One region of the Arthrobacter burdickii genome, then DNA from elsewhere that is predicted to be linked to it. Evidence: riboswitches for the same ligand, from Rfam matches in the RefSeq annotation. Region 1 holds a riboswitch; the other holds the start of a gene.
The links. A riboswitch is a leader RNA that binds a small molecule or an ion and turns the genes downstream of it on or off. The one in region 1 is predicted to bind thiamine pyrophosphate.
Positions count from the first base shown of each region.

Region 2: linked by a shared signal. The riboswitch ahead of thiM (hydroxyethylthiazole kinase) and the one ahead of P5G52_RS05465 (ECF transporter S component) in region 1 are both predicted to bind thiamine pyrophosphate.

Region 1 is NZ_JAROCG010000001.1:1,160,687-1,167,027, reverse strand. Features, by position in the region: gene P5G52_RS05475 (energy-coupling factor transporter transmembrane component T family protein) at 1-319, opposite strand, end outside; gene P5G52_RS05470 (ABC transporter ATP-binding protein) at 316-1,803, opposite strand; gene P5G52_RS05465 (ECF transporter S component) at 1,800-2,408, opposite strand; TPP riboswitch at 2,469-2,593, opposite strand; gene P5G52_RS05460 (DUF4235 domain-containing protein) at 2,755-3,015, shown strand; partial or broken gene P5G52_RS18280 (FUSC family protein) at 3,747-4,247, opposite strand; gene cycA (D-serine/D-alanine/glycine transporter) at 4,412-5,890, opposite strand; gene P5G52_RS05445 (4a-hydroxytetrahydrobiopterin dehydratase) at 6,077-6,341, shown strand, end outside.
Region 2 is NZ_JAROCG010000001.1:2,828,117-2,834,457, reverse strand. Features, by position in the region: gene P5G52_RS13360 (MDR family MFS transporter) at 1-100, opposite strand, end outside; gene P5G52_RS13355 (thioesterase family protein) at 484-1,260, shown strand; gene P5G52_RS13350 (DUF427 domain-containing protein) at 1,382-1,666, shown strand; gene P5G52_RS13345 (aldo/keto reductase) at 1,789-2,817, shown strand; TPP riboswitch at 2,971-3,069, shown strand; gene thiM (hydroxyethylthiazole kinase) at 3,108-3,953, shown strand; gene thiE (thiamine phosphate synthase) at 3,953-4,612, shown strand; gene P5G52_RS13330 (alpha/beta hydrolase) at 4,735-5,535, shown strand; gene P5G52_RS13325 (lipoate--protein ligase family protein) at 5,697-6,341, shown strand, end outside.

The DNA.
Region 1 (6,341 bases):
CCACCGACCCCTCCGTGAAGAGGAGCGGCCCGACGTCGAGCAGGACGCGCCCCGTCTTCTCTGCCAGCAGGGCGGTTCCGTAGGCGCCGATCGCCGCGGCGATCAGCAGCGGCCAGATCCGCCGTGCCAGTCCCACCGCGCTGATGCCCAGGAGGGGCATCAGCGCGAGTTCGCAGGCGAGGACCACCGCGGCGCTCACCCAGTCGATGCTCGCCATCAGGGCGAGCGTGACGACGGTGGCGGCGAACAGCTTGGACACGGGATTGGCGCGCAGCAGCGTCTTCCCGGTCAGCACCGGGGTCAGGTAGTCGGTGCTCATCGGGTCACCAGCCGTCCCTCTCCGCCGGAGATGTGCAGGGTGGCGCCGCCCAGTGCCGCGATGAAGTCGGCATCGTGCGTGACGGAGAGGACGGAGACGCCCTCGTGGATCAGTTCGCGCAGCAGGGTGACGAGTTCGGCCCATGTCCCGGCGTCCTGCCCGAACGTCGGCTCGTCGAGGATGAGGATGCGCGGGGCGGTCGCGAGCATGGTCGCAACGGACAGGCGCCGCTTCTCCCCGCCGGACAGTGTGAAGGGATTGGCCTTCAGCAGGTGGGTGAGGCGGAGGCGCTCGGCGACGTCCGTGCGCTGCATGTCCTGGACCCCGCTCACACGCCGCGGCCCGAACTCCAGTTCGTCGGCGACGGTCCCGGTGAGGAACTGGTGCTCGGGCTCCTGGAAGACCGTCCCGATGCGCTGGACCAGTTCCGACGATCGCCAGCGGAACGGGTCGCCGCCGGCGGTCCCGGCCAGGGCCGCCGACGCCTCGAGCCGTCCCGCGCGCGGGCGGAGCAGGGCACCGAGCGTCAGGGCGGCGGTCGACTTCCCGGCCCCGTTCGGACCGGTGATGCTCAGCGCCCCGGCTGCGCGCACCTCGGTGTCGAGGTCCTCGACGACGGCCGGTCCCCGCCTCGTGCGGGCGACCGTCAGTCCGGAGGCCGACAGCAGGGCCTCGCCTCCGCCGGCGGGGGGCGGTCCGCCCACGACCGGCTGCCACCCCGGGACCCAGACACCTGCGGCGGCCAGTCGGTCACGGGTCGAGCCCTCGGCGAGCACGCTCGCCGGCGGCCCGTCGGCCAGCACCCCTCCAGCGGCGTCGAGCACGACCACGCGGTCGACGACGTCGGCCCACACCGCCACGCGGTGCTCGACGACGACGAGCGTGGCCCCGGTGCGCTCGAGGACGCGGACGACGGCGTCGCGGACCTCGAGGACTCCGTCGGGATCGAGGTTCGCGGTGGGCTCGTCGAGCAGGAGCAGGCCGGGTTCCATCGCGAGGACGGACGCGAGCGCGAGCCGCTGCTTCTGGCCCCCGGAGAGCGCCGTCGTGGGGTGATCGAGGGGGAGGTCGAGGCCGACGTCGTCGAGCGCCCGACCCACGCGCAGCCAGATCTCCTCGCGCGGCACCGACAGGTTCTCGGCCCCGAAGGCCACCTCGTCACCCACACGGGCGAGGACCACCTGCGTCTCGGGGTCCTGGAGGACGAGCCCGGCTCGTCCCCGGGCAGCGGCCGGCTGCGCGCCGTCGAGCAGGAGCTCACCCTCCTGCTCGCCCTCGTCGTCGGTGCCGAGCAGCCCGGCCAGGCCGGAGAGCACCGTGGACTTGCCCGCGCCGGAGGCCCCGAGGAGCAGGACCCGCTCCCCCGGAGAGATGTCGAGATCGAGCCGGCGTGCGGCGAAGGACTTCCGGCCGGCGTGGCGCCAGCCCCATCCCCGGGCGCGAACGTGGACGGCTCCCGTGGACGGGGACTGCGCTGGTGTCACTCGTCCGCCGTGCGGCCCGCAGCGAACGAGGACAGCACGCCCGTCCTGGCGAGGCCCCGCATGGCGAGCCAGGACAGCAGCCCGGCGATGACGATGCCGGAGATGGATGCGAACACCGTGTACAGGAGCTTGAACTCGAACGTCCACAGCGCGTTGTAGAGGATGTTCTCACTGATCGCGAGCGCGAGGCCGGCACCGAGACCGGCGAACAGCGCCACGGGCAGGTTCCACTTCCGGTACAGGAAGAGCAGGAAGACGAGCTCGGCACCGAGCCCCTGGATGGCTCCGGAGAGCAGCACGCTCAGGCCGAACTGCGTTCCGATGAGGGCCGATACCGCGGCGGCGAGGACCTCGCAGTAGAGTGCTGCTCCCGGCTTGCGGATGATGAGCCCGCCGAGGACCCCCGCGATGAGCCAGCCGCCGGAGTACAGCCCGGCCAGGGGCGGGAAGCCCGCCGTGAGCAGGCTGATGCCCGAGTACCCCGCGGACCATGCGAAGAACAGGACGCCGACGGCGACCGCGATGACCGAGGCCACCACGATGTCGACGACGCGCCATTGGCGGGTGCGGGGAGAGGTGCCCTTGAGGGCGGTTGATGATGCCATGGTGTTTCCTCCTGAGGTACAGGAGGGGAGGGTGGCGGGGCTGCCGGAGCAGTTTCCGTGCACTCTGAGAACTCGACTCCCTTCGCCGGTACTAGCCGGATCAGGTTCGAGGGTCTGCGGCGGTCCGCACTCTCAGCGCCCGTTCCCGCAGCATGCTGCGGATCGGCGCTCCCCTGTCGTTTGTTGGTTGAGCGTTACCGATCCTACACCGCAGGGGAAGCCCGGCAGGTGGTTGCGCGCCCGCCCGCCTCATGCAGGGTCCGGGTCCGTGCGTGCATCTTCCTGTGCCGGGGGCCGCCCGCCGCGGCTAGGCTAGGCGGAGGACTACCGGACCAGAAGGAGAGACATGAACGTACTGTTCAAGCTGCTCGGCGCGGGCATGAGCGTCGGCGCCGGCTTCGTGGGGACCAAGCTCGTCGACTTCCTGTGGGAGAAGATCACGGGTGAAGCACCACCGAAGAGCAAGGACGGGCTGGAGAACACCCTGCGCTCGGCCCTGGTGTTCGCGATCGTCTCGGGTGTGGTGAGCACCACCATCCAGGTTCTCACCAACCGTTCCACGCAGAAGGCGATCGACCGGTTCGCGAAGACCCGCGACCTGACCTGAGCGGATTTCACGCAGGAAGTTCCACGCAGTAGCGAGGGGCACTCTTCGGGGTGCCCCTCGCCGTGTCCCTGGGCAGTGCAGCTAGCCGCCCGGCCTGTTTCCTGCTCGATGTCCTGCTCCTGCTCCTGCTCCTGCCGAACGGCCTGCAGGATGCGGTGCAGGTTCATGCCGATCGCGGCCGCGGCGCCGAAGGGGACGTCCTTCGACGAGGACTCGTACGCAGCAATTTCGAGTGCCTTCAGGCTCCGCTCGGCCACCCGCAGCGTCCCGGCGTCGTCCTCCTCCACCGTCCACAGGTCCAGGACGTCGCCGACGGCGGTGAAGGCCTGCTGCAGGGGCTGCCGGACCGCGGCGGGCAGGGGCTGCTCGCGGGACGTTCCATGGAGCGCGTCCTGCAGCATGTTGGTGATGTTCAGCGTGTGGGTCGCGACGGCTTCGAGGACCTCGACGTGCCGGTGGTCGCGGTCCGCGTCGTGCGGATGGAAGCGCCGCCGGACGTTGCCCTTCCTGCTCTCGTCCGCGTACTGCAGGGCCTCCCGGGCATTCCGTACCGTGGCGGTGAGGTCGTCCCGCCGCTGGGGCCAGCGCGGATCATCCGCCGCCCAGTCCTCCTCGAGCGCCACGCCCATCTCCTGGAGCTGGCGGGACGCCGTCCTGCGGAGCCGGCTCACCTGCCCCACGGCGTCGTCCAGGTTCAGCGGCGGCAGGATCAGCGCGCTGACGGCAAGACCCACGCCCACGCCCACGACGGTCTGGACGAAGTACCCCATTGAGTACCCCAGGTCGTCGTTGCCGATAACCAGGACGAACAGCCCGGCGGACGCGATCCCGGAGCCGCCGCCCGCCGTCCTCCGCAGGGCGCCTGCGAGGAGTACGCCCACGCCGACGACGAAGGCGATCGTCAGCCAGTTCGGGTCCCCCGCCCACACGGCGATGTGGGCCAGGATGATCCCGATGGTGAGACCGGCCACCGTCTGCAGCCCCGACCTGAGCGTTCCCGCGACGGTCGGATACAGCGCGAGCAGTGCACCCAGCGGGGCGTAGTACGGATACCGGGAAGCCTCCCCCGGGATGGCGAGCGCGAAGGTCCAGGCGAGCGCGGCCGCGAGGGCTGCCTTGCCCGCGAAAAGGAGGTGGGGATGGACCACCGCGGCGCGGAGCCGCTCCTTCAGGTCGTCGTCGACGCGGGCGGCGAGGACGCCGCGGCCGGGAGGAGTCCTGTTCTTGGCCATCGGTGCAGTATGGCATCCGTACCTGGGCACACCGTCGACGTCCCGCCGCTCCGCACTCCGGGAGGACGCCGAAGGACCGCCCCGGGGGACGGTCCTTCGGTGTTTTGGCGCGGGTCTTCCGGAACAATGTTCCGGAGCAGCGTTCCGGGCCGGCGTTCCGGGATCTAGCGGCCTGCGCGGGCCGCCTGCTCGGTCTGCACGGTGGCCTTGTGCTCCTCGATGCGGGCCTGCTGCAGCGGCGTCTTCCGGTTGGCGTACCAGGCCGCTCCGAGCAGGAGGAACCACACCGGCGTGACGAAGAGCGCCAGCCGGGTGTCCTCGGCCTGCCCGAGCGCGACGAGCATGAACAGGAAGAAGGCCAGGACCACGTACGGCATGAACGCGGATCCGGGCATCTTGAACGCCGATGCCTCGTGCAGCTCCGGACGGCGGCGGCGGAACGCCAGGTAGCTGATGAGGATCATGGACCAGACGAACATGGTCAGGACCGAGGCCACCGAGGTGACAACCGTGAAAGCGCCGATCACGGAGTCGCCCGAGTAGAGCAGGATCAGCCCGGCGAGCAGGAAGATGCAGGAGAACAGCAGTGCGTTCTGCGGCACCTGGCGGCGGCTGAGCGTGCCGAAGGACTTCGGGGCGTTGCCGTCCTGTGCCAGTCCGAACACCATGCGCGACGTCGAGTAGATGCCGGAGTTCGCGCTCGAGGCGGCGGAGGTCAGCACCACCAGGTTGACGACGACGGCAGCGATACCGAGCCCGGCAAGGGTGAACATGCCGATGAAGGGGCTGTTCGCGGGATCGATGGTCCGCCAGGGGTTGACCGCCATGATGACGGTGAGCGCTCCGACGTAGAAGAGCAGCACACGGATGGGGATGGAGTTCACGGCGCGGGGAAGCGTCTTCTCGGGGTCCTTCGTCTCGGCGGCGGCGGTGCCGACCAGCTCGATGCCGGCGAACGCGAAGATCGCGATCTGGAAGCCGAGGATGAAGCCGAACAGCCCGTGCGGGAACATGCCGCCGTCGTTCCAGATGTTGGCGAGGTTCGCGACCTGCCCTGCGGGAGAGGTGAAGTGCGTGGCGATCATGACGATGCCGGTGGCGATCAGGGCCAGGATGGCCACGACCTTGATGATGGCGAACCAGAACTCGGCCTCGCCGAAGGCCTTCACCGTGGGCAGGTTCAGGAGCAGGAGCACCACCGGGGTGGCCAGCGCCGGGATCCACAGCGGGGTCCCGGGCGCGAGGATGTCCACGTAACCGGAGATCGCGACGATGTCGGCGACGCCCGTCACGACCCAGAAGAACCAGTAGGACCACCCGGTGAAGAACCCGGCCCAGGGGCCGAGCAGGTCTCCCGCGAAGTCGCTGAAGGACTTGTACTCGAGGTTGGACAGCAGGATCTCCCCCATGGCCCGCATGACGAAGAAGAGCATGAACCCGATGATCATGTAGACGAAGATCACGGAGGGACCGGCAAGCGAGATGGTCTTGCCCGAGCCCATGAAGAGGCCGGTGCCGATGGCACCGCCGATGGCGAGCAACTGGATGTGGCGGTTGCTCAGCGCCCGGGTCAGGTGGGGCGAGGAGCTGGAATGGCCGGTGGCGCGGGTCGAGGCCGGCGCCGAGAGAACGGGATCAGACATGGGGGAGGTGTTCCTTCCGCAGCCGCGGGGCAGGAAGGCAGCGGCGGTTGCGTGGGTAAAGACGGATATGACAGACATAAAACCCTGAACCGTAGGGGACTGAGAGTCAAATCACAGCCCCCTCGGCCGCCGACCGCGCGGGCGGGAGACCTTCTCCTGCCTCTCCGACGGGGCCATACTGGCCGCATGACTATCCTCGGCACCCGCCAGATCCTCGACGCCGATCTGCGCGACTGGCGGAAGCTGGCCCGGGCGCTCCACGCCCGCTTCCTGACCGGGAACTTCTCCACCGGCCTCGCCCTCGTCGCGGCCATCGGCGAGCTCGCCGAGGAGATGGACCACCACCCCGACGTCGTGCTGACCTACCCGCACGTCGACGTGAAGCTCCTCAGCCATGATGCGTCCGGCATCACGGAGCGCGACGTCCGGCTGGCCAGGGCGATCAGCGAAC
Region 2 (6,341 bases), 1.7 Mb from region 1:
CAGAGGAGGCAGTGCCGGGGGAGACGGCAGGGCGGGACGGCGCAGCGCCTGCTCGGCTCGGAGTCGCGTCTGATACGCGGGACGGGGGACTGGAGGTCATGGGAATCCGCTCGGTTCGAAATGCTGTACGGCGCCGTCGGATGTCCTCCGTACGGGCCACGTTCGGGACCGGGCGCTGAATGGCCGGCCCGCTCAGTCAACTGAACCGCCGGTGTCCGGATCCTATTCCGGGATGCCGTCCTTCCGGTACGCCATTCCGTGTGCCCGTTGGTGTGTCCGCCGGGACGTGGCCCTGTCGGTGCCCCTTCGGCACGCGCTCGGCACGCGTTCGGGACGCCGCCGGGAGCGCACCGGCCTGTGCCTGCGACGGTGATTGCTCCACTAGCATGGGGCGGGTGCGTGACCCGGGACCGATGTCCAGGGCCTTTTCCTCCGCTCGCCGCGCAGGACGCGATCCCGGCTCGTCCAACGAAGGAGATTTCCGTGCCCGATTCTTTCTACCGTGATCTCGGCGGCGGGAGGTTCGAATCGACGATCCACGCCCAGGGCGCCTGGAACCCGGAAGAGCAGCACATGGCACCGATCTCGGGCCTCCTGACCCAGTGCCTCCTCGACTGCCAGCCGCGGGACGGCATGCAGCTCGGCCGCCTGAGTTTCGACATCCTCGGGATGATCCCCGGCGGTGAATTCGAGGTCAGCACAGCGGTCGTCCGGCCCGGACGGACCATCGAACTGCTCGAGGCACGCATGGAGGCCGGCGGCAGGACCGCCATCGTGGCGAAGGCATGGCGCCTCGCCACCCAGGACACGGCCGCCGTCGCCGCCGTGGAGGACCCGCGGATGCCCGGACCCGAAGCCGCCGGGCCGCACGAGGGCATGACGGCGTGGCCCGGAGGGTTCATCCGGTCCCTGGAGGTCCGGGTGGTACCGGGCCACCGTCCCGGGCGGGGGCAGGTCTGGATACGGAACCCCTACCCGATGGTGGAGGGCAGGACGAGCGCCGACGTCGTGCGCCTCGTGGGCATGATGGACGCGGCCAACGGCATCGCCTCGCGCGTGGCACCCGGTGGCGACAGCTGGATGTTCCCGAACGTCGACCTGCAGATCCACCTCCACCGCCCGCCGACCGGCGAGTGGCTCGGCCTCGATACGCGCGTCACGTTCGGCGCGAACGGTGTGGGACTCACCTCCAGCGTGGCGCACGACCTCGACGGTCCCTTCGGGCGGATCGAGCAGATCCTCACGGTGCGCAAGCTCTGACCCTCGTGCCCGGAATGCCCCGGCGCTCGGCGGGGTTGCACCGGGTACGGACGCCCTCGCCGCCGTCGGCAGGGTGCGGACAGCCTGCCCGCGCGACCGGAGGTCCCGAGGAAGAGGAACCATGACGAAAGCAATCTGGAAAGACAGGGTCGTCGCTGAGTCGGCGGACACCGTGATGGTCGAGGGGAACCACTACTTCCCCCCGGGTTCCATCTCCTCCGAGTTGTTCGTCCCCACGGAGACGCACACCGTGTGCCATTGGAAGGGCACGGCGAGCTACTACACCCTGGTGGTGGACGGCGAGCAGAACAGGGACGCCGCCTGGAGCTACCCGGAACCGAAAGAAGCGGCGGAGAACATCCGCGGTTACTACGCTTTCTGGAAGGGCGTCACCGTCAGCGAGTGAGCAGCGGACAAGGGGCGCCGTCCCATGACGGCGCCCCCTGCCATGCTGCTAGCAGGACAGCTGCGCTCGGCTCAGGATCCAAGGACACGGCGCCGCACGGCGCACAGCAAAGGAGCAACCCCATGGAGTACCGGAAACTCGGCAACAGCGGCACCTCGGTGTCCCACCTCGCCCTCGGCACGATGACCTTCGGGGCGGAGTCGGACGAGGCGACGTCACACGCCATCCTGTCCGACTACGCCGCGGCAGGCGGCAACCTGATCGATACGGCGGACGTGTACTCCGCCGGCACCTCTGAGGAGATCATCGGCCGCTGGCTCGCGAAGAACCCGGTGGAACGGGACCGGATGGTCCTCGCCTCCAAGGGACGCTTCCCGATGGGAACCGGCCCCAACGACCTCGGCCTGTCGAGGCGGCACCTCCGGCGAGCGCTCGACGCCTCGCTGGCACGGCTCGGGGTCGACCACATCGACCTGTACCAGGTGCACGCGTGGGATCCGCTGACCCCGCTCGAGGAGACCCTCGGCTTCCTCAACGGGGCGGTCGTCCAGGGCAAGATCGGCTACTACGGGTTCTCGAACTACACCGGCTGGCAGCTCACCAAGGCCGTGATGATCGCCCGCCAGCGTGGCTACTCACTGCCGGTGACGCTGCAGCCCCAGTACTCGCTGCTCGTGCGCGACATCGAAGCCGAGATCGTCCCCGCCGTGCTCGACGCCGAGATGGGCATGCTGCCGTGGTCCCCGCTCGGCGGCGGCTGGCTCACCGGGAAGTACACCCGCGACGCCGAGCCGACGGGCGCCACCCGGCTCGGGGAGAACCCCAAGCGCGGCATGGAAGCCTGGGAGAAGCGCAACGCGGACCGGACGTGGGACATCGTCGACACCGTCACCGGCATCGCGGCCGAGCGGGGCATCAACGCCTCCCACGTCGCGCTCGCCTGGGTCGCCGCGAAGCCTGCCGTGACCTCCGTGATCCTCGGCGCACGCACGCAGGACCAGCTGGCCGACAACCTCGCGTCGTCCGGCGTCGTGCTGACGCCCGAAGAGCTCCACCGACTCGACGAGGTCAGCGCCCCCACCTTCGGGGACTACCCCTACGGGGCCCCGGGGCAGGAGCAGCGCAGCCGCAAGATCGAGGGCGGCCGCTAGCCCGGCGCTGGTCCGTCCGGCGCTGCTCCGACCGGCGCCCCGGCAGGTCGGGCCCGCGCGGCCGCCGGTCCCGGCGCTGGTCCCTCCGACCGGCGCCCGGCACGCCGGGGCGGTGACGGGCTTGGAAGCATCCGCGCAACGCGTTATCGTTCGAGCAGCGACACGGGGTGTCCCTCCACCGGAGGGGCTGAGATAAGACCCGTCGAACCTGATCCAGCTCATACTGGCGAAGGGATGTCCTGCCGGGCCCTGGTGTCCGTCCGTCCTCTCGCCCCAGCGGAAGGCAGCACATGACGGAATTCCCTTCGGCAACCGCGGACCCCGCCCGCACGATCAGCGCCGAGGCCTGCGCCGGGTTGCTCGCAGACCTGCGCAGCGCCTCCCCGCTGATCCAGTGCATCACCAACGCCGTCGTCACCAACTTCACCGCGAACGTGCTGCTCGCCCTCGGTGCAGCCCCCGCCATGGTCGACATCCCCGGGGAAGCGGCGCAGTTCGCGCCCGTGGCCTCCGGGGTGCTCGTCAACCTCGGCACACCGACCGAGGCGCAGCGCGCGGCCATGCTCGAGGCCGCCGGGGCAGCGGCGTCGTCCGGCACGCCGTGGGTCCTCGATCCCGTCGCCGTGGGGTTCCTGACCGTTCGCACCCGGACGGCCCAGCAGCTCGTCGCCCAGCGCCCGACCATTCTCCGCGGCAATGCATCGGAGATCATCGCACTCGCCGGCTCGGGCGGTGGCGGACGCGGCGTGGACTCCCTGGACGAGCCGGCCGCGGCGCTGGGCGCCGCACGCCTGCTGGCATCGCGGTACGGGTCCGTCGTCGCCGTCTCGGGTGCCGTCGACGCCGTCGTCCCGGCCGACGGCGCCGTCATCCGGGTAGCCAACGGCACGCCGCTGCTGACCCGCGTCACGGGCGGCGGCTGCGCGCTCGGTGCCGTGATGGCGGCCTTCGCCTCGCTCACACCGGATCCACTGCTCGCGGCAACTGCGGCCACCGGCGTGTACACGCTCGCCGCAGAGAAAGCCGCGATCCTGGCGGAAGGCCCGGGAACCTTCGCCCCGCGCTTCCTCGATGCGCTCGCGGCGATCACCCCGGCCGATGTCCGTCAGGGCCTGGTCCTGCCGGAGGACTCCTGATGGCGCGGCCGGATCCGGCGTCGTACCTGCCGCTCTACCTCGTGACCGACACGGCGCTGTGCGCGCCCCGGACGGTCGTCGACGTCGTCGCCGCCGCCGTGGCAGGGGGTGCGACCTGCGTGCAGGTGCGGGACAAGCACGCGGGAGGGCGGGACCTGGTCGCGCTCCTCGCCGCGGTCGCCGACGCCGTCGCCGGTCGGGCGCCGGTGCTGGTCGACGACAGGGTGGACGTGTACCTCGCGGCGCGGGCGCAGGGCGCACAGGTGCACGGCGTCCACGTGGGCCAGTCCGACCTGCCGCCCGACCTGGTGCGGCGCATCGTCGGCCCCGACGCCGTCGTCGGGCTCAGTGCGGCGACGGCTGACGAGTTCGCCGTCGCCCATGCTCTTCCCGCCGGCACGGTGGACTACCTCGGCATCGGCGCGGTGCATGCCACGGCCACGAAACCGGACCACCCGGCGCCGCTCGGCGTCGACGGCGTCGCTGCCCTGGCGGGCACGGCGCAGTTGCCCTGCGTGGCGATCGGCGGCATCACCGCGGCGGACGCCTCCCCGCTCCGCAGGGCGGGAGCGGCAGGGATGGCGGTCGTGTCCGCGATCTGCGCGGCACCCGACCCCGCAGGTGCCGCCGGGCTGCTGCTGGAGGCCTGGGAGTCCTGAGGAGCGCGGGTGCACCGGTGCGACACGGGCGCGGGACCGTGTAGGTCGGCATGGTCCGATAACCGAAAGAGGCTCGGACGGCAACCGGGAGAGTGGGTGCGTGTCGCCCCTACAATCGCCGTGTGGCAACGAGGAGGGACATCCTTGCCGGCATGGTGATCGTGCCGCTCCTCGTGGCGGAGACGGCGTGTAACGGAGGTTCCATGGACAACGGACAGCCCACGGGTACGACGGCGGGGGATCCGGCCGTCCTGACAGCGCGACCGGGCGCGGCGGAACCGGGTACCGGGACGAGACCGGGGGTGCACGCCCTCGGCGTGGCGACGACCCGGGACCCGATCGTCTTCGTCCCCGAGTCCGTGGCCACCGATGAACCGGTTCCCCTCCTCGTCGCTCTCCACGGGGCCGGCGGGGACCCGCAGGGCGGATTGTCCGTCCTCCGCGCGGCCGCCGAGGAGCTCGGGATCGTCATCCTCGCGCCCGCCTCCCGCGCGGCTACCTGGGACGCCATCCGCGGCGGGTACGGTCCGGACACCGAGGTCATCAACAGGGCATTGGAAGAGGTCTTCTCGTTCGTCCCGGTCGATCCCGACCGGATCGGCGTGGCGGGGTTCTCCGACGGAGCCTCCTATGCGCTGGGCCTCGGGCTGGCCAACGGAGACCTCTTCAGCAAGGTGGTCGCGTTCTCACCCGGCTTCGTGCCGGCCGGGCCCCAGAACGGGCAGCCGGCCGTCTTCATCTCGCACGGCACCGAGGACGCCGTCCTCCCCATCGACGCCACGAGCAGGAGGGTGGTCCCCACGCTCAAGCGCCGCGGGTACGAGGTGGTGTACCGCGAGTTCGACGGCCCCCATACGGTACCCCCGGCCATCGCCGTCGAGGCAGGGCTGTGGCTCGAGTGGACGCCCCTCCCGACGCCCTGACCGGCGTGGGTCCTGCCGGCGCATCCTCCTCGATGTGCCGGCGGAACGAACTTCCCGCCGGCACCGCTTTAGCAGGAGCAGGACACGGGGTCTTCGGGGAGGCAGGCGCTGCCCGGCCCGTCCGCGCGCAGCTTCTCCCGGGCTCTGCCTACGATGGGTCGATGAGCACTCCATGGCATGGCGCTGCCGAGCTGGCGCTCGTTCTCGACCCGACATCGGATGACGCGGCCGCAGAGCTGGAGCGCGGCATCGCGCTGCTGCGCGAGGTCGCCGTCGGAAGCAGGCCCCCGACGCTGCGCCTCTACCGTCCGAGTCCCACGGTCGCCTTCGGGCAGCGGGACGCACGGCTGCCGGGCTTCGGCGAGGCGTGCGCGGTATCGACGAAGCACGGCTTCGTCCCGCTGGTGCGGCGTGCAGGCGGGCGCGCCGCGGCCTACCATCGGGGCTGCCTCGTGGTCGACCACCTCGAACCCGCCGCAGACCCCGTCGCCGGCACGCGGGCCCGCTTCGCCGCGTTCGGGGAGTTCTTCGCCGGGGTACTCACCGACATCGGACTCGACGCGCACGTGGGCGAGGTCCCGGGCGAGTACTGCCCTGGCGAATTCACCGTCCATGGCCGGGTCGACGGCGTCCCGGCCGTCAAGCTCGTCGGCACGGCGCAGCGCGTCGTCGCGGGTGCCTGGCTCTTCTCGTCGGTCCTCGTCGTGGAGGACTCGGCACCCCTCCGCGCCGTCCTCACCGACGTCTACGCCGCGCTGGGGCTCGAGTGGCGGCCAACCACCGCCGGAGCGGCGCAGGACCTCGCC